DNA from 2 places in the Streptomyces sp. NPDC028635 genome. Region 1 is predicted to be linked to the other one. Evidence: riboswitches for the same ligand, from Rfam matches in the RefSeq annotation. Region 1 holds a riboswitch; the other holds the start of a gene.
What was found. Region 1 has a riboswitch for S-adenosylmethionine ahead of AB0E88_RS21530 (aminotransferase class V-fold PLP-dependent enzyme). Riboswitches for the same ligand answer to the same signal wherever they lie in the genome.
Positions count from the first base shown of each region.

Region 2: it holds a riboswitch for S-adenosylmethionine, as region 1 does, so the genes downstream of both, thrC (threonine synthase) here and AB0E88_RS21530 (aminotransferase class V-fold PLP-dependent enzyme) in region 1, are expected to answer to the same signal.

Region 1 is NZ_JBEZWX010000020.1:22,776-33,577, forward strand. It holds gene trpD (anthranilate phosphoribosyltransferase) at 84-1,148, shown strand; SAM riboswitch class IV at 1,224-1,340, shown strand; gene AB0E88_RS21530 (aminotransferase class V-fold PLP-dependent enzyme) at 1,480-2,841, shown strand; gene AB0E88_RS21535 (Lrp/AsnC ligand binding domain-containing protein) at 2,878-3,159, opposite strand; gene AB0E88_RS21540 (rhomboid family intramembrane serine protease) at 3,156-3,899, opposite strand; gene AB0E88_RS21545 (hypothetical protein) at 4,056-4,295, shown strand; gene AB0E88_RS21550 (NYN domain-containing protein) at 4,351-5,694, shown strand; gene AB0E88_RS21555 (NlpC/P60 family protein) at 5,905-6,939, shown strand; gene AB0E88_RS21560 (NlpC/P60 family protein) at 7,213-8,238, shown strand; gene AB0E88_RS21565 (hypothetical protein) at 8,295-9,461, shown strand; gene AB0E88_RS21570 (PadR family transcriptional regulator) at 9,515-10,045, opposite strand; gene AB0E88_RS21575 (MATE family efflux transporter) at 10,154-10,802, shown strand, end outside.
Region 2 is NZ_JBEZWX010000015.1:77,616-88,417, forward strand. It holds gene AB0E88_RS18490 (GNAT family N-acetyltransferase) at 1-448, shown strand, start outside; gene AB0E88_RS18495 (DUF4031 domain-containing protein) at 617-886, opposite strand; gene AB0E88_RS18500 (hypothetical protein) at 883-1,266, opposite strand; gene AB0E88_RS18505 (MurR/RpiR family transcriptional regulator) at 1,322-2,209, shown strand; gene murQ (N-acetylmuramic acid 6-phosphate etherase) at 2,360-3,307, shown strand; gene AB0E88_RS18515 (hypothetical protein) at 3,360-3,938, shown strand; gene AB0E88_RS18520 (NADH:flavin oxidoreductase) at 4,128-5,255, opposite strand; gene groL (chaperonin GroEL) at 5,468-7,090, opposite strand; gene AB0E88_RS18530 (cold-shock protein) at 7,410-7,613, opposite strand; gene AB0E88_RS18535 (MoaD/ThiS family protein) at 8,022-8,300, opposite strand; gene thrC (threonine synthase) at 8,297-9,574, opposite strand; SAM riboswitch class I at 9,593-9,734, opposite strand; gene AB0E88_RS18545 (glucosyl-3-phosphoglycerate synthase) at 9,911-10,802, shown strand, end outside.

The DNA.
Region 1 (10,802 bases):
TGTTCGGACGGGGCCCTTCGCCGTGGGCGGGGCTGGATAGGGTGGAGGTGTCATTCGATGCGTGAGACGACCAGGAGCGGCTGATGAGCGCTGTGACCCCCGCTGGAGGCGACACCGCGGCGGGCCGTTCCTGGCCCCGTGTGCTGAACGGCCTGCTCGAGGGCCGTGACCAGAGTGCCGAGGACACCGCCTGGGCGATGGACCAGATCATGCTCGGTGAGGCCACCGACGCGCAGATCGCCGGGTTCGCGGTCGCGCTGCGGGCCAAGGGCGAGACGGTCGAGGAGATCACCGGCCTCGTCCGGGCGATGTACGACCACGCCAACGTCATCGAGGTGCCCGGTCCGACCGTCGACATCGTCGGCACCGGCGGCGACGGCGCGAAGACGGTGAACATCTCCACGATGTCCTCGATCGTCGTGGCCGGCACGGGCGCGAAGGTCGTCAAGCACGGCAACCGCGCCGCGTCCTCGGCCTCCGGCGCCTCGGACGTGCTCGAGAAGCTCGGCGTCAATCTCAACCTGCCGCTGCACCGGGTGCCCCAGGTGGCCGAGGAGGCCGGCATCACCTTCTGCTTCGCGGTGAAGTTCCACCCGGCGCTGCGTCATGTGGCCGCCGCGCGAGGCCAGTTGGGCATCCGCACCACCTTCAACGTGCTGGGTCCGCTGACCAACCCGGCGAAGGTGCGGGCGCAGGCCGTCGGTGTCGCCGACGCGAAGATGGCGCCCATCGTGGCCGGCGTCTTCGCCGAGCGCGGCAACTCCTCCCTGGTCTTCCGGGGCGACGACGGCCTGGACGAACTGACGATCACCTCCACGTCCCGGGTCTGGATCGTCCGCGACGGCAAGGTGACCGAGGAGACCTTCGACCCGCGGGAGGTCGGCATCGACCTGGCCCCCGTGGAGGCCCTGCGCGGCGCCGACGCCTCCTACAACGCCGAGGTGGCCCGGCGCCTGCTGGACGGCGAGCAGGGCCCCGTCCGGGACGCCGTCGTGCTCAACTCGGCGGCCGCGCTGGTCGCCCTGGCGCCGACCGACGCCCCCCTGGCCGACCAGATCCGCGCCGGCATGGCGAAGGCCGCCCACTCCATCGACTCCGGCTCCGCCAAGCGCACGCTGGAGCGCTGGGTGGCCGCCAGCAACTCCTAGCGTCCACCGAAACGCGTCCCGCGATCCGGACTCGGGTTGCGGGACGCCGATCACTTCCGTTACGTTCCTTGACCAGGTCATGAGTGACAGTCATGAGGCCCCGGCCGACTGTCCGGCAACCCTCCGTCCGTGGCGGGGTGCCCCGGGTGAAGACCAGGCCGCAGTCAGCAAGGTCTGCGGCAAGCGCGGACCCCTCGCGAACCCAGGGGTCCTGGTCGTCGAGGAGTCTTCCGTGAGCAAGCGAATGCGCTAGGGCCGCAGAGCCCCGCCTCCGCACACCCTCTTTCACTCGTTCCCGCGCCGTCTCGCGCGTCCTCACGGGAGTTCCGCCATGTCTGTCCCCACCGCTGCCTCCGACCGTTCCGTTTGTGCCCCGCTGCCCGTTCTGGGCCGGGATGTCACCGTCCCGCTCGTCACCGGCGGCGAGGTCACCTACGCGGCACTCGACTACGCCGCCAGCGCCCCCGCCCTGCAGCGCGTCTGGGACGACGTGGCCGCGTACGCGCCGTACTACGGCAGCGTGCACCGCGGTGCCGGCTACCTCTCCCAGCTGTCCACGGACCTGTTCGAGAACGCCCGGAAGACGGTCGCGGAGTTCCTCGACTGCCGCGAGGGCGACCAGGTCGTGTTCACCCGCTCCACGACGGACTCGCTCAACCTGCTGGCCCGGGCGATCCCGGCCGACTGCCAGGTCTTCGTCTTCGAGACCGAGCACCACGCCTCGCTGCTGCCCTGGCAGCACGCCGAGGTCACCTACCTCAACGCCCCGCGCACCCCGCAGCAGGCCGTCGAGACCCTGGAGCGCGCCCTCGCCGGCCGAGACCCCCACGGTCCGGCCCTGGTCTGCGTCACCGGCGCCTCCAACGTCACCGGCGAGCTGTGGCCGGTGCGCGAGCTGGCCGCCGCCGCGCACGCCCACGGCGCCCGGATCGTCCTGGACGCCGCCCAGCTCGCCCCGCACCACCCGGTGAGCGTGCGCGACCTCGACGTCGACTGGGTCGCCTTCTCCGGCCACAAGCTGTACGCCCCCTTCGGCTCCGGCGTCCTCGCCGGCCGCGCCGACTGGCTCCGGGCCGCCGACCCCTACCTCGCCGGCGGCGGCGCCAGCCGCAAGGTCGCCCGGCGCGAGGACGGTGGAGTGGACGTGGAGTGGCACGACAGCGCCGCCCGCCACGAGGCCGGCTCCCCGAACGTGATCGGCGTCCACTCCATCGCCTCCGCCTGCAAGGCGCTGACCGAGGCCGGCTGGGACACCCTGGTCGCGCGCGAGCAGCACCTGATCGCCGCGGTCCGCGAGGGCCTGGCGGACGTGCCCGAGGTGAAGATCCTCTCCCTGTTCGGCGACGACGCGCCGCGGGTGGGCGTGATCTCGTTCGTCGTCGAGGGCTGGAACAGCTCGCATTTCGCCGCGGCCCTGTCCGCCGAGTACGGCATCGGCGTCCGCGACGGCCTCTTCTGCGCCCACCCGCTGGTGCGCACCCTGCTCGGCAGCGACCCCCAGACCCAGGGCGAGTGCGGCGCCCCCGAGGCGGCCCCCGGCGAGAAGTCCCTCAACGCCATCCGCGTGAGCTTCGGCGCGGGCACCCCGGACGAGCACGTCGAGCGCTTCGTCACGGCGGTGCGGGAACTGGTCACCCAGGGCGCCCGCTGGACGTACCGGACGGAGGACGGCCGCTGCGTCCCGGCGGTCTGAGGGGACCCGACGCCCGGGGAGGCGGTGTGCGCGCGGTCAGGAGTCCAGACCGATGGCGAACGCCGCCTCCAGGTCGTGCTGGGAGTACGTCCGGAACGCCACGTGCGTGTCCGTGCCCTCCACGCCGGGGATCTTGCTGATCCGTCCCGGGATGACCTCCGCCAGGTCCTCGTGCCGGCGCACCCGCACCATGGCGATCAGGTCGTACGTGCCCGTCACGGAGAAGACCTCGCTCACCGACTCCAGCGAAGCGATCTGCTCGGCGATCTCGGGGATCCGGTCCACGCTGGTCTTGATGAGGACGATCGCGGTGATCACGGCTGGTTCTCTCCCTCGGGGGCCGGAGCAGGGGCGGCTTTCACTCTAGTGGTACGGCGGAAGAGGGCCCACGCGACCAGGAAGCCCAGCCCGAACCCGATCAGATGCGCCAGGTACGCCACCCCCGGCCCCTCGGTCGCCCGCCCCGCCGCCAGCCACTGCAGCGCCGCCCAGAACGGCAGGACGACCCACGCCGGGAAGCGCAGCGGCACGAAGAACAGGAACGGCAGGAGACTGGTCACCCGGGCGCGGGGAAAGAGGGAGAGAAACGCGCCGAGGACCGCAGAGATCGCCCCCGAGGCGCCGACCAGCGACTGCTCGGATGCGGCGTGTGCGGCGGCGTATCCCAGCAGGGCCAGGCAGCCGCAGCCGACGTAGAAGACGACGAACCGGCCGCGGCCCATCCGTTCCTCGGTCATCGCTCCGAAGACGTAGAGGAAGAGCATGTTGCCGAGCAGATGCACCCAGCTGCCGTGCACGAACAGGGCGGTCACGGGTGTCAGGACCGCTCGCGGGGAGCCCTGGAGGAGTTCGGCCGGGACCACGCCCCAGCGCCGGAAATACGCCCGCTGGGCGGTGAGCAGCTCGTCACCGTGGCCGTAGACGGGGTTGACGCCCGCCGCCGGCCCCAGCAGGAAGATCAGGCAGCACACGGCGATCAGTCCGTACGTCACCGGGGCCGAGGTGCGCCGGAGGGTCCTGGCCGCCTTGCCGGCCGCGGTCGTCCAGTTGCCGATCATGTCTACAGAGCATGACGTAACGGGATGCATCGGACGAGGCCGCCTCGCCGCCGTGGACGGACCAGCGGCGAGTCACCGCCAGGCCGTAGGGTTACGAGCCACACGCACCGGGGAGCCCGGTGCGTCACGGACACTGGAAGAAAGCGAACAGTCACGATGACGGTTCCCCTGCCGACCGCCACGACGCGGTGGCGCTGCACGCTCTGCGGCAACCTCACCCGCTTCGACGTGACCCGCTCGTCGAAGGTCGTCGAGTACGTGCACCTCGATCTCGCGGGCGAGCCCAAGGTCGAGGAGCGCGAGGTGCTCAGTGAGACCATCGAGTCGGTGCGCTGCCGCTGGTGCAACGCCGTGGACCAGGTGGAGCTCGTGGACCGGCCCGCGGCCGAGGCCTGAGCGCAGCGCCCCGCACGGCCGACAGGGAACCGTACGACAGGTACAGGAGTGACGGATGGTGGAGACCACAGGCGGGGGGCCGGGCGACGGCGCCGCTGAGGTGCTCGACCGTCCGCTGCCCGACGGCGTGCGCCGCAGAGTCGTCCAGATCGTCGCGGACGGCTTCGGCGGACTGACCGTCGGCGAACTGCCCGCGCAGCTTCGGCAGTACGCGCGGTTCGCGCCGAACCGGCGGGCCAAGTTCGCCGGGAACGCGATGGCGGCCGCGCTGGAGACCGATCCGCTGTTCCGGCAGCGGATCGGCGAGAAGTTCAGAGAGGCGCAGCCGGAGCTGGCCGGCGCCCTGGACTCCGGCTCGCCGCCCCCGGCCGCGGACCCGCTCGACGTGGCGGCCGCGGCCTATGTGCTGCGGCCGGCGGCCTGGGTCAAGCTGGTCACGGCGGCCGGCGAGGAGGCGCAGCGCGCCCACGCCGAGCGCGTCGACGAGGAGAGCCGCGCCGAGCTGGAGCGGCTGCGCGAGCTGCTCGCGCAGACGAAGGAGCACACCCGGGCCGAGACCGATCGGCTGCGCGCGGAGCTGGACCAGGCCAGGAAGGAAGCGGAATCGCTTCACCGCAAGCTGCGTGCCGCCCTCAGCGACGTCAAGCGCGGTGAGGCGGCCGTGCGCAAGGTGCAGGCCGAGATGGAGGCCGTACGCGCCGAGACGCAGGCGCAGGTGTCCTCGGCGGAGAGCGAGTCACGGCGCCTCAAGGCGCGCCTGGGCGAGGCGGAGGCCGCCCTGGAGGCGACCCGCCGCGCGGCACGCGAGGGGCGCAGCGTGGAGGACATGCGCGTCCGGCTGCTGCTGGACACCCTGCTGGACGCCACCCAGGGGCTGCGGCGTGAACTCGCCCTGCCGCCGGTTTCCGTGCGCCCGGCCGAGACCGTGGACGCCGTCGAGCCGGGGCGGATGACGCCGAAGGACATCGCGGCGCGCGCCCTGTCGGAGAACGACCCGGCGATCCTCGACCAGTTGCTCGCGCTGCCGCAGGCACATCTGGTCGTCGACGGCTACAACGTCACCAAGACCGGCTATCCCCAGATGCCGCTGGAGAAGCAGCGCCTGAGGCTCCTCGGGCAGCTGTCCGCGCTCGCCGCGCAGACCGGCGCCGAGGTCACCTGTGTCTTCGACGGGGCCGAGCTGGTGGCGCCGGTGCTGCTGGCGCCGCCGCGCGGGGTGCGGGTGCTGTTCTCCAAGCCGGGCGTGACGGCGGACGAGCTGATCCGCCAGCTGGTGCGGGCCGAGCCGCCCGGCCGTCCGGTCATCGTCGCCTCCACCGACCGGGAGGTGGCCGACGGCGTCGCACGCGCCGGTGCCCGGCCCGTGGCTTCTGCGGTACTCCTCAAGCGACTGTCCTAGAAGGTGAACGCACGGCCCCAATGCCCGAATTGAGGCTCGTCGCGCTCCACGCACGGTCAATCCGGTGTCACCCCTGGTGAGTTGTGTGCAAAGAATGCATGGCGGGGCTGGATTTTTTGCTGTGAGGATTTGAATGATCACAAGAAGGTCACTAGGGTCTGCCATCGAACCTCCGAACGGGTGATCACTCACAAGAAGGAGTTCGCCTCCGTGGCGTCCCACCGTCGACCCAAGCAGCCGAGCCGTGCACGTGTGACCGTGCTGACCACCGCAGCCGCCGCTGCCGTCGCCATCAGCGCGCAGGCGGCCAGCGCCGCGCCGAGCGAGAAGCCGAGCAAGGACGAGGTCAAGGCCAAGGTCGACAAGCTCTACGAGGAGGCCGAGCAGGCCACCGAGAAGTACAACGGCGCCAAGGAGAAGCAGGAGAAGCTCCAGAAGGACATCTCCACCATCCAGGACAACGTGGCGCGCGGCCAGGAGGAACTCAACGAACTGCGGGACGGCATAGGCCAGGCGGCCGCCGCCCAGTACCGCAGCGGCAGCATCGACTCCTCCGTCCAGCTGTTCCTCTCCGCCGACCCGGACGACTACCTCGACAAGGCCTCCACGCTCGACCAGTTGAGCGGCCAGCAGGTCGAGGCGCTGAAGAAGATCCAGGAGAAGCAGCGCCAGCTCGCCCAGGAGCGTTCCGAGGCCGCCGCGAAGCTCAAGGACCTCTCCGCCACCCGCACCGAGCTGGGCAAGAAGAAGAAGGAAGTCCAGGGCAAGCTCGCCGAGGCGCAGAAGCTGCTCAACTCCCTGAGCGCCGCAGAGAAGGCCGCGATGGCCGCCGAGGACGCCCGCGCCAGCCGCTCCGCGAGCAGCCGCGTCGACCTCGGCAACTCCAAGGCCGCCTCCGGCCGCGCCGCCGCCGCGTTCTCGGCCGCCCAGTCCAGGCTCGGTTCCCCGTACGTCTACGGCGCCACCGGCCCCTCCTCCTTCGACTGCTCGGGCCTGACCTCCTGGGCCTACGCCCAGGCCGGGGTCTCCATCCCCCGCACCTCCCAGGCCCAGGCCAACGCCGGCACGCGCATCTACTCCATGAGCGACCTCCAGGTCGGCGACCTGGTGCTCTTCTACGGCGACCTGCACCACGTGGGCCTGTACGCGGGCAACGGCCAGGTGCTCCACGCCCCGCGCACCGGCACCGTCGTGCGGTACGAGTCGATCAACAACATGCCGTTCCAGTTCGGCGTGCGGATCTGACCCTCGTCGAGCGCGCCGGGACACCCCGGAGTCGACAAGATCAACACGTCGTGCCGCCCGAACGGGCGAATCCTGGCGACGGGAAATGACCCCACGCCCCGCCGATGACCTGCGTCAGCGGCGGGGCGTCACCGTGTGTGGCCGCGGCGGTCTTTGGCCGCCGGCCCGTGGCGGGGCTACTGTCTGCCGCGTTTCCCCGGCCTTCGCCGTTCACGGTGTTCCCGGTGCCGTGGGGAGCAGTCCTGTTCCCCAGTGGAAGGAGCGCGGCCTCCCGTGGGTTCCCATCGCCGTCGCCTCGCGCACTCCGGGTTCGACCGGGGCGCGTGCGCCGCCCTCAGTGTGCTGTCCGTCGCGGCCGCCGCCCTCGGTGCCGTACCGGCCGGTTCCGCCGTGGCCGCGCCGCAGGGCGATGCCCGGGCCGAGGTCGACCGCCTCTACGAGGAGGCCGAGAAGGCCACCGAGGCGTACAACAAGGCCGACGAGCGGACCGACACGCTGCGCCGTCAGGTGGGCGACAGCCAGGATCTGATCGCCCGTCAGCAGGAGAAGGTCAACGAACTGCGGGAGACGCTGGGTTCGCTGGCCGGCGCCCAGTACCGCTCCGGCGGCATGGACCCGGCCGTGGCGCTGCTGTTCTCCGCCGACCCGGACGACTACCTGGACAAGGCCTCCGTGCTCGACCGGATCACCGCCCACCAGGCGGGCCAGCTGCACGAACTGCAGGGCGCCCTGCGCGAACTCGCCCAGGAACGCGCCGAAGCGACCCGGCAGCTGGCCGAACTCGAGCGCAGCCGCGCGGCCGTCGCCCGGCACAAGAAGACGGTCGAGCACAAGCTCGCCAAGGCGCGCCAGTTGCTCAACTCCCTGCCGGACGCGGAACGCGCCGCCTACGAGCGCACCTCGCGCTCCGGCCGCACCGATCTGCCCGACCCCGTCGGCGCCGTGCCGGCCTCCGGGCGGGCCGCCGCCGCGGTCGCCGCCGCCCGCGCCGCTCTCGGCAGGCCCTACGTGTGGGGCGCCAACGGCCCCACCGGGTTCGACTGCTCGGGTCTGATGCAGTGGGCGTACGCCCGGGCCGGGGTGCACCTGCCGCGCACCTCGCAGGAACAGCGCTTCGCCGGCCGGCAGGTACCGCTCTCCCAGGCCCGCCCCGGCGACCTGGTCGTCTACCGCTCCGACGCCAGCCACGTCGGGATGTACGTAGGCAACGGCCGCGTCATCCACGCCCCCTACCCGGGCGCCCCGGTGCGCTACGACCCGGTCGGCATGATGCCGATCTCGTCGGTGACCAGGGTCTGACCGGGCCCTGTCCCCGTACCCTCGGGAAGGTGGCTGGTCGAGGGCGTGCGTCGGGGATGTCGGTTCTCGTCTCGGTGTGCCTGCTGCTCGCCTCCCTCGTGGGGTGCGGAGCCCGGCTCGGCGCCGGCGGTGTGCAGGCGGACGTGCAGCGTCTGCTCGACCGGCGGGCGCAGGCGGTGCTGGACCACGACGCGCAGACCTATGGCAGCACGGGGACGCGGGCCGGGTTCGCCGAGGTGGGCGCGGTGCCGCTCGCCTCGTGGGCGTACCGGGTCACCGGGGTGCGCCGCAGCGGCAACACCGCGACCGCGGACGCCGAGCTGCGCTACCGGGTGCGCGGGTACGACCAGGCGCCGGTGACGGCGGGGCGCACGCTCACGCTCACCCGTTCCCCGGACGGCCGCTGGTCGGTCACCGCCGACCGGCCCGCGCCGAAGTCGGCCGACCAGCTCTGGGACCAGGGCGCGGTACGGGTCGTGCGCGGGCAGCACAGCCTCGTGCTCGGTGTCGGCCAGTCCGACGGGCAGCTGCGCGCCTACGCCTCGCTCGCCGACCGGGCGGTGCCCGCGGTGACCGACGCCTGGGGGACGAACTGGCCCGGCCGGGTGGTGGTGCTGGTGCCCAGGTCGCTGGACGGGATGGCACGGCTGCTCGGCTCTCCCGCCTCCTCCTACCGCGGCATCGCCGCCGTCACCACCGGCGAGACCGGGGCGCCGGCCAAGGCGGCCGCCGACCGGGTCATCGTCAACCCCGACGCCTACGGCATGCTCGGCTCGCTCGGCCGGCAGGTGGTCCTCACGCACGAGACCACGCATGTCGCCACCCGGCGCGCCACCGACGCCGCGACGCCGCTGTGGCTGTCGGAGGGGTACGCCGACTGGGTCGGCTACCGGGGCAGCGGACGCACCGCCGCGCAGGCCGCGCCGGAACTCCAGCGGGCCGTGACCGACGGCGAGGTGCCGACCGCGCTGCCGAGCGATCAGGACTTCGGCTTCGCCGGGGACGCCGGGCGGCTGGCGCGGGCGTACGAGAGCGGCTGGCTGGCCTGCCGGATGATCGCCGAGCGGTGGGGTGAGGCCCGGCTGCGCGCGTTCTACCGCGCGGTGGGCGAGCACCGGGAGCGGGCCGGGGCGGTGGAGGACGCGATGCGGACGACGCTCGGCGTGAGTCTGCCGGACTTCACCGCAAAGTGGCGGGACTATCTGCGGGTCCAGCTGGGCTGAGGGCGGCGCCCGCGGCAGCAAGGCCCGCCGGGCTGTGGCGGCAGGCCGGACGGTCAGCCGGACTTCTCCAGCAGCCCGATCGCCTCCCGCAGCCAGGCCCGCTCCGCCTCGCCGGTCGCCCGGGCCACCCGCAGCATGCCCTCGCGGAACAGATCGCCGGCCTCCTCCGCGCGCACCGGGCTGCCGTCCCGGTAGAAGAAGCTCGCGGGGGTCTCCAGGAACTCCAGACGGCGGCGCAGAACGGCCGCCTGCTCCCCGCGGTCCGGCAGGTGGCGCAGGAACGCCAGGACCACGTTGAAGCGGACCTGGTCGGTGATCTCCACCTGCTTCGGCCGCCGCAGGCGCTCCAGCAGGTCCGCTCGGCCGGCCCCGGTGAGGGAGAGCACCCGGCGGGGGGCCGCGCTCGCGCCCTCCTCGGTGTGCTGGGCGAGCTTGCCCGCGCCGACCAGGCGGGTGATCGCCGGGTACAGCGCGCCGTCGCTCACCGGGCGGACATGGCCCTGGAGGCCCTTGATGCGCTCCTTCAGTTCGTAGCCGTGCAACGGCTCCTCGGCGAGGAAGCCCAGGATCGACAGCTCCAGCACGAGTCCTCCTTGCGGGGGGTCTTCCCGTCATGGTACCTCTGGTCGAGCTACCTCGATACGAGGTATGTATGTGGTCCGCGGTACTCAGCCGCTGCCGAGGGGGACGTCATGGACGCGCATCGCAGGCAACTGATCGCACTCGCTCACCCGGTCTACTTCTCCCTGCTGGCCTCCGTCGCCGCCGGGATCATCAACACCGTCTGGGTCTCCCGGCTCGGCGGCCCCGCCGTGGCCGCCGTGGCCGTGGCCACCAACACGGAGAACGTGCTGCTCGGAGTGGCCCTCGTCTTCGCCTCCGGCACGACCGTGCTCGTCGCGCACGCCCGAGGGGCGCGGGATCCGGGGGCGGTGCGCTCGGCCGTACGGGGCGGGTGGGCGCTGTTCGGGGTCGTCACCCCGGTCGTCGTGGCGGGCGGGTTCCTGCTGCGCGAACCGCTGGCCCGGCTCGTGCTCGGCGGCGGGGACACTGCCGCCGTGCGGCCGGCCACGGCCTACTTCGCCGTCTCCCTGCCGGGCGTCGCCGTCTTCTACGCGCAGCAGCTGCTCGACGCCGTCCTCAAGGGCACCGGCGACACCCGCACCCCGATGCGCCTGGCCCTGCTGGCCAACGGCCTGATCCTGGCCGCCGACCCGCTCTTCATCCACCTCTACGGCGTCCGGGGCGCCGCCGCCTCCACCGTCGCGTGCCGCTGCGTCGCCCTCGCCGCGGGATTCCTCGCCCTGCGCCGCAACGCACTGCTGCGCGCGGCCGCAGCGG
Region 2 (10,802 bases), on a different contig from region 1:
GTCCGCGCGGGACCTGAACCTGGGCGGCGACGGCGGCTTCACCTGGAACGAGGACGGGCCCTACGAGGGCACCCGGGACGCGGCCGGGATGGTGGCGCAGGCGTACGCGGCGGGCGTGCACCGGCCGGAGTTCGGCATGTTCGTCCTCGTCCGGCGGGAGGACGGCCTCGCGGTCGGCGGCATGGGCTTCCACGGCACACCGGACGAGGACGGCCGCGTGGAGGTCGGTTACGACCTCGTCCCCTCCGCCCGCGGCCGGGGCTATGCGACGGAGGCCCTGCGGGCGCTGGCGCACTGGGCGCTCGAACGGGGCGACGTGCGGGTGGTCTTCGCGACCGTCGACCGGGACAACAAGCCTTCCCGCGCGGTGATCACCCGGGCCGGCTTCACCCAGGTCAGCGACGACGGCGCCCAGCTCGCGTACGTGCTGCGCCGCGAGGTGTCCTGACCCGGGGCGCGGGCGGCGGCGTCCCTGCGGACATCGTCCGGCTGCGGGTGCGGGGTGGCTGGTCGCGCAGTTCCCCGCGCCCCTTGGGGGTTGCCGTGCCGGTGTCCTGATGGCGGGCCACGCCGGGGGCCCGGTGGCGGGGCCACGCCGGGGGGCCTGGTGGCGGGGCTACGCCCGGGTGCGGCCCTTGCGGCGGCGCAGGCCCGATTCCGTGAGCAGCCGGACCACCTCGCGGCTGCTGACCTCGACCGCGCCGGCGGCGACCGCCTCCCCGTACCGGTGCGAGGGGATGTCGTAGTGGTCGCGCTCGAAGGCCCGCCGCGGCACGCCCAACGCGTCGGCGAAGGCATGCAGTTCGTCGTACGAGACATCGCTCACCAGGTGCGACCACACACGCCCGTGCCCGGGCCACATCGGTGGGTCGATGTACACGGTCACGAGGAGAGCGTCCCGCCCGTGGCCCCGCCGAGACGGCCCACCGCGGCGACCTTCACCCCCGCCTTGTGGCACACCCAGTGCGGATCGGGCCCCAGTTCGGGCTCGACGTCCAGGGCGTGCGGGTCGCCGGAGCCGCACACCGGGCACAGCGGCCACCGGCCGTACCGCTCCAGCAGCGCGTCCTGCACGTCCTGCGCGACCAGACCGGGGAGGTAGGCCACCCCGTCCGGCCACTGCTCGACCCACCAGCGGCGCTGGGCGATCGAGTCCTCGACCAGCGACACCACGTCCGCCTCGGCGACCTCACGCGCGATCAGGTCGGCCATCACACGCGCGCGGGCCGCGTGCAGCGCCTGCTCCAGGGGGCTGATGGGATCCATGCCCCCATTGTGCGCACTCTTGCCCCGAGCACCGAGCCGGAAATATCTTTCAGGGGTGAGCCAGGATGTGAAGGAAATTTTCGGTGGTGCGCTGGCCGCCAAGGTGCGCACGCTCGCCCCGTCGATGACCCGTTCCATGCAGCGCGTCGCCGAGGCCGTCGCGAGCGACCCGGCCGGCTGCGCCGCCCTCACGGTCACCGGCCTCGCCGAACGCACCGGCACCAGCGAGGCCACGGTCGTGCGCACCGCCCGCCTGCTCGGCTACCCCGGCTACCGCGACCTGCGCCTGGCCCTCGCCGGCCTCGCCGCACAGCAGCAGTCCGGCCGCGCACCCGCGATCACCACCGACATCGCGGTCGACGACCCGATCGCCGACGTCGTGGCGAAACTGGCCTACGACGAGCAGCAGACCCTCGCCGACACCGCCGCCGGCCTCGACACCGGGCAGCTCGGCGCGGCCGTCACCGCGCTCGCCACCGCCCGCCGCACCGACGTGTACGGCATCGGCGCCTCCGGCCTGGTCGCCCAGGACCTCACCCAGAAGCTCCTGCGCATAGGACTGATCGCGCACGCCCACAGCGACCCGCACCTCGCCGTCACCAACGCGGTACAGCTGCGCGCCGGGGACGTGGCGATCGCCATCACCCACTCCGGCTCCACCGGCGACGTCATAGAACCGCTGCGCGTCGCCTTCGAGCACGGCGCCACCACCGTGGCGATCACCGGACGGCCCAACAGCCATGTCACGCAGTACGCCGACCATGTGCTGACCACCTCCACGTCCCGGGAGAGCGAGCTGCGCCCTGCGGCGATGTCCTCCCGGACCAGCCAACTGCTCGTGGTGGACTGCCTGTTCGTGGGCGTGGCGCAGCGCACGTACGACACGGCGGGGCCGGCGCTGGCGGCGTCGTACGAGGCGCTGGCGCACCGGCACCGGCGGTAGCCGGGCCGTACCGGACCGTAGGACTGACGGTCGTGGGCAGCCGCGGGCTCGTTGTGGTCGCTCGCGCCCACGCGGCGCGGCCGCTGCTGGAACGCGGCCCCGCCTCTGAGTTGGACCCCGCATCCCGAGCCGAAAAGAGCCGTACCTCCCATGACCTCCGCCCCCCACTCCCACGACCTGCGCACCCAGCTCGACTCCTTGACCACGGAAGCCTTCCGGCCCGAGCTCGCCGGGATCGACCAGTTGCCGACCCTGGAGATCGCCCGGCTGATGAACGCCGAGGACGCCCGGGTGCCCGGTGCCGTCGCCGCCTGTCTGCCGCAGATCGCCGCCGCCATCGACGCGGTCGCCGAGCGGATGTCCCGCGGCGGCCGCCTGGTGTACGCCGGGGCCGGCACCGCCGGACGGCTCGGTGTGCTCGACGCCTCCGAGTGCCCGCCCACCTTCAACACGCGTCCCGGCCAGGTCGTCGGCCTCATCGCCGGCGGTCCCGAGGCCATGGTCACCTCCGTCGAGGGCGCCGAGGACTCCAGGGAACTGGCCCGTGCCGACCTGGACGCGCTGGCACTCACGCCGGACGACAGCGTGGTCGGCGTCTCCGCCTCCGGCCGTACCCCGTACGCCGTCGGCGCGGTCGAGTACGCCCGCTCGCGGGGAGCGCTGACGATCGGGCTGGCCTGCAACGCGGGCAGTGCCCTCGCGGCGGCCGCCGATCACGGGATCGAGATCGTCGCGGGGCCGGAGCTGATCACCGGCTCGACCCGGCTGAAGTCGGGCACCGCGCAGAAGCTCGTCCTGAACATGCTGTCGACGATCACGATGATCCGCCTCGGCAAGACCTACGGGAACCTGATGGTCGACGTGCGCGCCTCCAACGCCAAGCTGCGCGCCCGTTCCCGGCGGATCGTCGCGCTCGCCACCGGGGCGGGCGAGGAGGAGATCGAGGCGGCGCTCGCGGCCACCGACGGCGAGGTCAAGAACGCGATTCTGGCCCTGCTCGCCGACGTGGACGGCCCGACGGCGGCCCGCCTGCTGGAGCGGTCCGACGGCCATCTGCGCGCGGCCCTGGCGGCGGCCCACGCGTCCGCAGAACAGTGACTCCGCCTTCCCCGGGCACGCGAAGCGGCGGTCGCGGCCTACCCTCGGATACATGAACCACGCGCAGCTCACCGCCCTCGGGCGCGCCCTCCGGCTCCTCGGCGAGCACGGTGAGGCGCTCACCGCCGACACCCCGGACGCCAAGCTGCACGAGGTGAAGACGGATCTGCGGCGGGCGCTGGACCTGCTGGAGGAGAGCGTGACGTCGGCGCCGCCGACGACCCGCTGCGCCGAGCACCCGCAGGGCCCCGTGGACGAGAGCGCGCCGGACCTGTGCCTGCTGTGCGAGACGCGGCGGCGGGCGGCCCGGCGGGCCGAGGTCGGCGGCGGGTACGGCCGGCCGCGGCCCGTGGACGGCGCGGAGCGGATGCCGTCCCGCTACGGCGTGCGCGAGGACCGGCCGCAGCCGCAGCAGCGGTGGCTGCCGGAGGCGTGGAACGGCCGGGAGTGGCAGCTGTGCGGCACCCCGCGCCACGACCGCCGGGAGGCCGAGCTGTATCTGAACGCCCAGCGGCGCGGCCCCCGCCCGGCGATGGCGTACCGACTGGTGCACGAGTTCACCGACTACGAGGTGCTGCGGGTGTGGGGCACGCCGGTGAAGGTGGACATCGAACCCATGGGCAACATGTAGCCACCGGCACGGCAACCCCCCAAGGGGCGCGGGGAACTGCGCGACCAGCCACCCCGCACCCGCAGACGAATCCCCCAGGCAGCCCCGCCATCAAAACACCGGCACGGCAACCCCCCAAGGGGCGCGGGGAACTGCGCGACCAGCCACCCCGCACCCGCAGACGAACCGGCCGCCTCGCCCCGCCCCGCCTCAGCGAAGCGTCTTCAGCGCGGCCGCGTCGTACGGCTTCAGCTCGTCGAAGCGGCCCGCCAGCACCTTCGCCGCCCACTCGGGGTCCTGGAGCAGGGCCCGGCCGACGGCGACCAGGTCGAACTCGTCGGCCTCCAGACGGTCCAGCAGGTTGTCGATGTTCTTGACCGGCGAGCCCTCGCCCTGGAAGGCGTGGATGAAGTCGCCGTCGAGGCCCACCGAGCCGACGGTGATGACGGGCTTGCCGGTCAGCTTCTTGGTCCAGCCGGCCAGGTTGAGGTCGGAGCCGTCGAACTCCGGCAGCCAGTAGCGGCGGGTGGACGCGTGGAAGGCGTCCACACCGGCGGCGGCCAGCGGCGCGAGGATCGCCTCCAGCTCCTCGGGGGTCTCGGCGAGACGGGCGGTGTAGTCCTGCTGCTTCCACTGCGAGTAGCGGAAGAGGACCGGGAACTCCGGCGACACCTTCTCGCGGACGGCCGCGACGATCTCCGCCGCGAACCTGACGCGGGACGACGTGTCGCCGCCGTAGGCGTCGGTGCGGCGGTTGGTGCCCTCCCAGAGGAACTGGTCGACGAGGTAGCCGTGGGCGCCGTGGATCTCGACGCCGTCGAACCCGATGCGCTCGGCGTCGGCCGCGGCCTGGGCGAACGCGGCGATGACGTCGTCCAGGTCCGCTTGCGTCATGGCCTTGCCGGTGGGCTCGGCACCGGCGGTGACGAGGCCGGAGGGGCCCATGGCCGGGGCGTCCGGGAAGGGCGGGTCGCCCTGCTCGCGGACCATGCCGATGTGCCACAGCTGCGGCACGATCGTGCCACCGCCGGCGTGCACGGCCTCGGCGACCTTCGCCCACCCGGCCAGCTGCTCCTCACCGTGGAACCGCGGCACGCGGTCGCTCTGCCCGGCCGACTCATGACCGACGTACGTGCCCTCGGTGACGATCAGACCGACACCGGCGGCGGCACGGCGGGCGTAGTACGCCACCACGTCCTCACCGGGGACGCCGCCCGGCGAGAACATCCGGGTCATCGGCGCCATCGCGATGCGGTTCGGGACGGTCAGACCGTTGATCGACGTCGGACGGGAGAGCAGGGCGGCCGCGCGGACGGCGGCGGGCTCGGCGAGGCTCATGGGGAGGCTCCTCTGGTGACCGGTTGGTATGTGCGCGCGCATTGTTGCACTCACTGAAGCAACCATGCACGGCCCGCCCCTCATTCCGGCGACCGGGCCCGGCGGGTGTGACCCCGGACACGCCCGAGGGCGGCACCCTCAGCCGATGCTGGGAGTGCCGCCCTCGGAAAAGGCCTTCGCGAAGACCCGTAAGGACAGGTGATCCGAGAGGATCAGAAGTCCATGTCACCGCCCGGCATGCCGCCGCCGGCCGGGGCCGCGGCCTTCTCCGGCTTGTCGGCGATGACGGCCTCGGTGGTGAGGAACAGCGCGGCGATCGACGCGGCGTTCTGCAGCGCGGAGCGCGTCACCTTGGCCGGGTCGATGATGCCCTCGGCGACCAGGTCGACGTACTCGCCGGTCGCGGCGTTCAGGCCGTGGCCCGGGGTCAGGTTGCGCACCTTCTCCACCACGACGCCGCCCTCGAGGCCGGCGTTGACCGCGATCTGCTTCAGCGGGGCCTCGAGCGCGAGCTTCACGGCCTGGGCACCGGTCGCCTCGTCACCGTCGAGCTCGAGCTTGTCGAAGACGTGGGTGGTCTGCAGCAGGGCCACGCCACCACCGGCGACGATGCCCTCCTCGACGGCCGCCTTGGCGTTGCGGACGGCGTCCTCGATGCGGTGCTTGCGCTCCTTGAGCTCCACCTCGGTGGCGGCACCGGCCTTGATGACCGCGACACCGCCGGCGAGCTTCGCCAGGCGCTCCTGCAGCTTCTCGCGGTCGTAGTCGGAGTCGCTGTTCTCGATCTCGGCGCGGATCTGGTTCACGCGGCCCGCGACCTGGTCCGAGGAGCCGGCACCGTCGACGATGGTGGTCTCGTCCTTGGTGATGACGACCTTGCGGGCGCGGCCCAGGAGGTCCAGGGTCGCGTTCTCCAGCTTGAGGCCGACCTCCTCGGAGATGACCTCGCCGCCCGTGAGGATGGCGATGTCGCCGAGCATGGCCTTGCGGCGGTCGCCGAAGCCCGGGGCCTTGACGGCGACGGACTTGAAGGTGCCGCGGATCTTGTTGACGACCAGGGTCGACAGGGCCTCGCCCTCGACGTCCTCGGCGATGATCAGCAGCGGCTTGCCCGACTGCATGACCTTCTCCAGGAGCGGGAGCAGGTCCTTGACCGAGGAGATCTTGGAGTTGGCGATGAGGATGTACGGGTCCTCGAGCACCGCCTCCATGCGCTCCATGTCGGTCGCGAAGTAGGCGGAGATGTAGCCCTTGTCGAAGCGCATGCCCTCGGTGAGCTCGAGCTCGAGGCCGAAGGTGTTGCTCTCCTCGACGGTGATGACGCCTTCCTTGCCGACCTTGTCCATCGCCTCGGCGATCAGCTCGCCGATCTGGGTGTCGGCGGCGGAGATGGAGGCCGTGGAGGCGATCTGCTCCTTGGTCTCGACGTCCTTCGCCTGCTCCAGCAGGGCGGCGGAGACGGCCTCGACGGCCTTCTCGATACCGCGCTTCAGAGCCATCGGGTTGGCGCCGGCGGCGACGTTGCGCAGGCCTTCCTTGACCAGGGCCTGGGCGAGCACGGTCGCGGTGGTCGTACCGTCACCGGCGACGTCGTCCGTCTTCTTGGCGACTTCCTTGACCAGCTCGGCGCCGATCTTCTCGTACGGGTCCTCGAGCTCGATCTCCTTGGCGATGGACACACCATCGTTGGTGATCGTGGGCGCGCCCCACTTCTTCTCGAGGACGACGTTGCGGCCCTTGGGGCCGAGCGTCACCTTGACGGCGTCCGCGAGCTGGTTCATGCCGCGCTCGAGGCCGCGCCGCGCCTCCTCGTCGAACGCGATGATCTTGGCCATGTGAAGTGGTCCCTCCAGGACTGGGGGTGATTACTTCGGACCGCGCCCGCGCCCGCGACGGACGACCAAGACCCGCGGGTTCCTTGCCCCGCCCGGCCCCGGCCTCACCGACCCGGTCCTTACGTTGTCACTCTCACCTTCAGAGTGCTAACGCAATGATTAGCACTCGGCATGGTCGAGTGCAAGCGCCTCTCGGGGTCCGGGCCGGTCGATCAGCCACCCGCGAACACGCCCCCGCAGCCGTCCGGGCAGGCGTCCGGGCACGCGGAAGGGCCCGCACCCTGTGCGTGGTGCGGGCCCCTCGTGCGTGAATGAACGTTCAGGCGGTGACGCGAACCATGTCGGCCTGCGGACCCTTCTGGCCCTGCGAGATCTCGAACTCGACCCGCTGGCCCTCTTCCAGGGTGCGGTAGCCGTCCATCTGGATGGCGCTGTAGTGGACGAAGACGTCCGCACCACCGTCGACCGCGATGAAGCCGTAGCCCTTCTCCGCGTTGAACCACTTGACGGTGCCCTGAGCCATGCCTAACTCCCCTATTACTGGCCCTTGCACAGATCCACACTTCGCGGATCCGGGTCAGACCTCGCCCCCCGATGGGAGGGGGCGTGCGCCGGAACGCGTCGACCGCGGCTGAATGTATCTGTCCAACTGCCGTCTGCAACAGGTCAATCGGACGAGAATTCTGGACGGGCCCGGTCCGAAATCTCGCGAGAATTCACCTGAATTACGAGCAAGTCGGGCCACACAAAGGGTGCAAAAAAGACAAAAGACCCGCGTACTTTGGCTACTTCTTGTCGCCCGTGCAGCAGGTTCATGAGAGCGCGCCCCCGTCGATTCCGGGCCGCGTTCCCCAACTCTACCGCGCCTAATCACATGGAATTGCCCCCTCCGTTTCTCTCACGGAGGGGGCAATGCGGGGAACTCTGCGTGTCAGCAGCCGCCGGCGACCGCCGGAATGATCGACACGCCCGCGCCGTCCGGGGTGGCCGTCTCCAGACCCTGCTCGAACCGCACGTCGTCGTCGTTGACGTACACGTTGACGAAGCGGCGCAGCTTGCCCTGGTCGTCCAGCACCCGCGCGGCGATGCCGGCGTGGTTCTTCTCCAGGTCGGCGATGACGTCGGCGAGGGTGGCCCCCTCGGCCTTCACCTCGGCCTGGCCACCGGTGTAGGTGCGCAGGATGGTGGGGATGCGAACGGTCACGCTCATGCGAGGCCAGCCTCTCGGAAGGAGTCCAGGGTCGGGCGGATGGTGGCGGTCAGGCCGGTGCCGGCCACCGCGTCCAGGGTCTTCAGGCCGTCGCCGGTGTTCAGGACGACCGTCGTCTTCGTCGGGTCGAGGACACCGTTCTCGATCAGCTTGCGCGTCACACCCACGGTCACCCCGCCGGCGGTCTCCGCGAAGATGCCCTCCGTGCGGGCCAGCAGCTTGATCGCGTCGACGACCTGCTCGTCGGTGACGTCCTCCACCGCGCCGCCGGTGCGGCGCGCGATGTCCAGGACGTACGGGCCGTCGGCCGGGTTGCCGATCGCCAGCGACTTGGCGATGGTGTTCGGCTTCTGCGGGCGCACCACGTCGTGCCCGGCCTTGAAGGCCGTGGACACCGGCGAGCAGCCCTCGGCCTGCGCGCCGAAGATCTTGTACGGCTTGTCCTCGACCAGCCCGAGCTTGATCAGCTCCTGCAGGCCCTTGTCGACCTTGGTGAGCTGCGAGCCGGAGGCGATCGGGATGACGAGCTGGTCGGGCAGCTGCCAGCCGAGCTGCTCGCAGATCTCGTACGCCAGCGTCTTGGAGCCCTCGGCGTAGTACGGCCGCAGGTTGACGTTGACGAAGCCCCAGCCCTCGCCGGCCGGGTCGCCGATCAGCTCGGAGCAGAAGCGGTTCACGTCGTCGTAGTTGCCCTCGATGCCGACGAGGTCGCCGCCGTAGATCGCGGCCATGACGACCTTGCCCTGCTCCAGGTCGTGCGGGATGAACACGCACGAGCGGAAGCCGGCCCGGGCGGCGGCGGCGCCGACGGCGCCGGCCAGGTTGCCGGTGGAGGAGCAGGACAGGGTGGTGAAGCCGAAGGCACGCGCCGCCTCCAGGGCCTGCGCGACGACGCGGTCCTTGAAGGAGTGGGTCGGGTTGCCGGAGTCGTCCTTGACGTACAGACCGCCGGTGACGCCGAGCTCGGCGGCGAGGTGGTCGGCCTTGACGAGCTTGGTCCAGCCCGGGTTGATGTTCGGCTTGTCGGCCACGTCCGCGGGGACGGGCAGCAGCGGTGCGTAGCGCCAGATGTTCGCGGGTCCCGCCTCGATGCGCTTGCGGAGTTCCTCGGTGTCGTACGCCGAGAAGTCGTAGGCGATCTCGAGCGGGCCGAAACATTCCTCGCAGGCGAAGACCGGGCCCAGCGGGACGCGGTGACCGCATTCGCGGCAGCTCAGGGCCGCGGCGGGACCGAGATCGACGGTGGAGGTGCTGGTAACTGTCTGCGCAGCCATGTGAGGCGAGGCCCTTTCTCCTCATCTTCCTCACGACGCATCTCGCCGTGAGACGGAATTGGCACCTTCCCCGGCCGGGAGCCTCGCGTGAACGAGTCCGGAGTCAGGGTGGTTGCCGGGGCTTCACCGGGCCGTGTCCCTCTGCCCCTCTGGATGAGCGGTATTCGGTTGTGAACGCGGTCGACCCCCGACATGCGATGGTCATCAGCGTTGTTCAAGACTGTAACCGAAGGCCTGGACAGTTGAGATAGTCGTCCGAACCGCGAGATGGATCACCTGGATCACCCTTCACCCGGCGCGAGCCGGTGTGACCACGACAGTGAGGAGCCGCAGACCGTGCTTGAAGAAGTCGAGCGCTGGCTGAGCACCCGCTCCTGGTCCGTGACCGATCGACCGCTGCACCAGGTCCTGGCCGCCAAGCGCGCCACGGGGCAGACGGTGTCCGTCGTGCTGCCCGCGCTCAACGAGGAGGAGACGGTCGGCGACATCGTCGCGGTCGTCCGGCACGACCTCATGCAGCAGGTCCCGCTGGTCGACGAGGTGGTCGTGGTCGACTCGGGCTCCACCGACCGTACCGCCGAGGTGGCCGCGGCGGCGGGCGCCCGCGTCGTCCACCGCGACGAGATCCTGCCGCGCATACCCGCCGTCCCCGGCAAGGGCGAGGTGCTGTGGCGCTCGCTGCTGGTCACGAGCGGCGACATCGTCTGTTTCGTCGACGCGGACCTGAGGGACTTCTCCTCCGACTTCGTCACCGGCATCGCCGGCCCGCTCCTCACCGACCCCGAGGTGCAGCTGGTCAAGGCGATGTACGACCGCCCGCTGGCCGGCGCCGCGGGCCAGGGCGGCCGGGTCACCGAACTGATGGCGCGCCCGCTGCTGAACATGCACTGGCCTCAGCTGGCCGGGTTCGTCCAGCCGCTCGGCGGCGAGTACGCGGCCCGCCGCTCCCTGCTGGAACAGCTGCCCTTCCCCGTCGGCTACGGCGTGGAGCTGGGCATGCTCGTCGACGCGCTGCACCTGGTCGGCCTGGACGCCCTCGCCCAGGTCGACGTCGGTGTGCGCGTCCACCGCCACCAGGACGGCCAGGCCCTCGGCCGGATGGCGGCGGCGATCTACCGCACCGCCCAGCTCCGGCTGGCCCGCGGCCACCTGATCCGGCCGTCCCTGACCCAGTTCGAGCGGGGCGAGGACGGCTTCGAGCCGCGCACGTACTCCGTGGACACGGAGG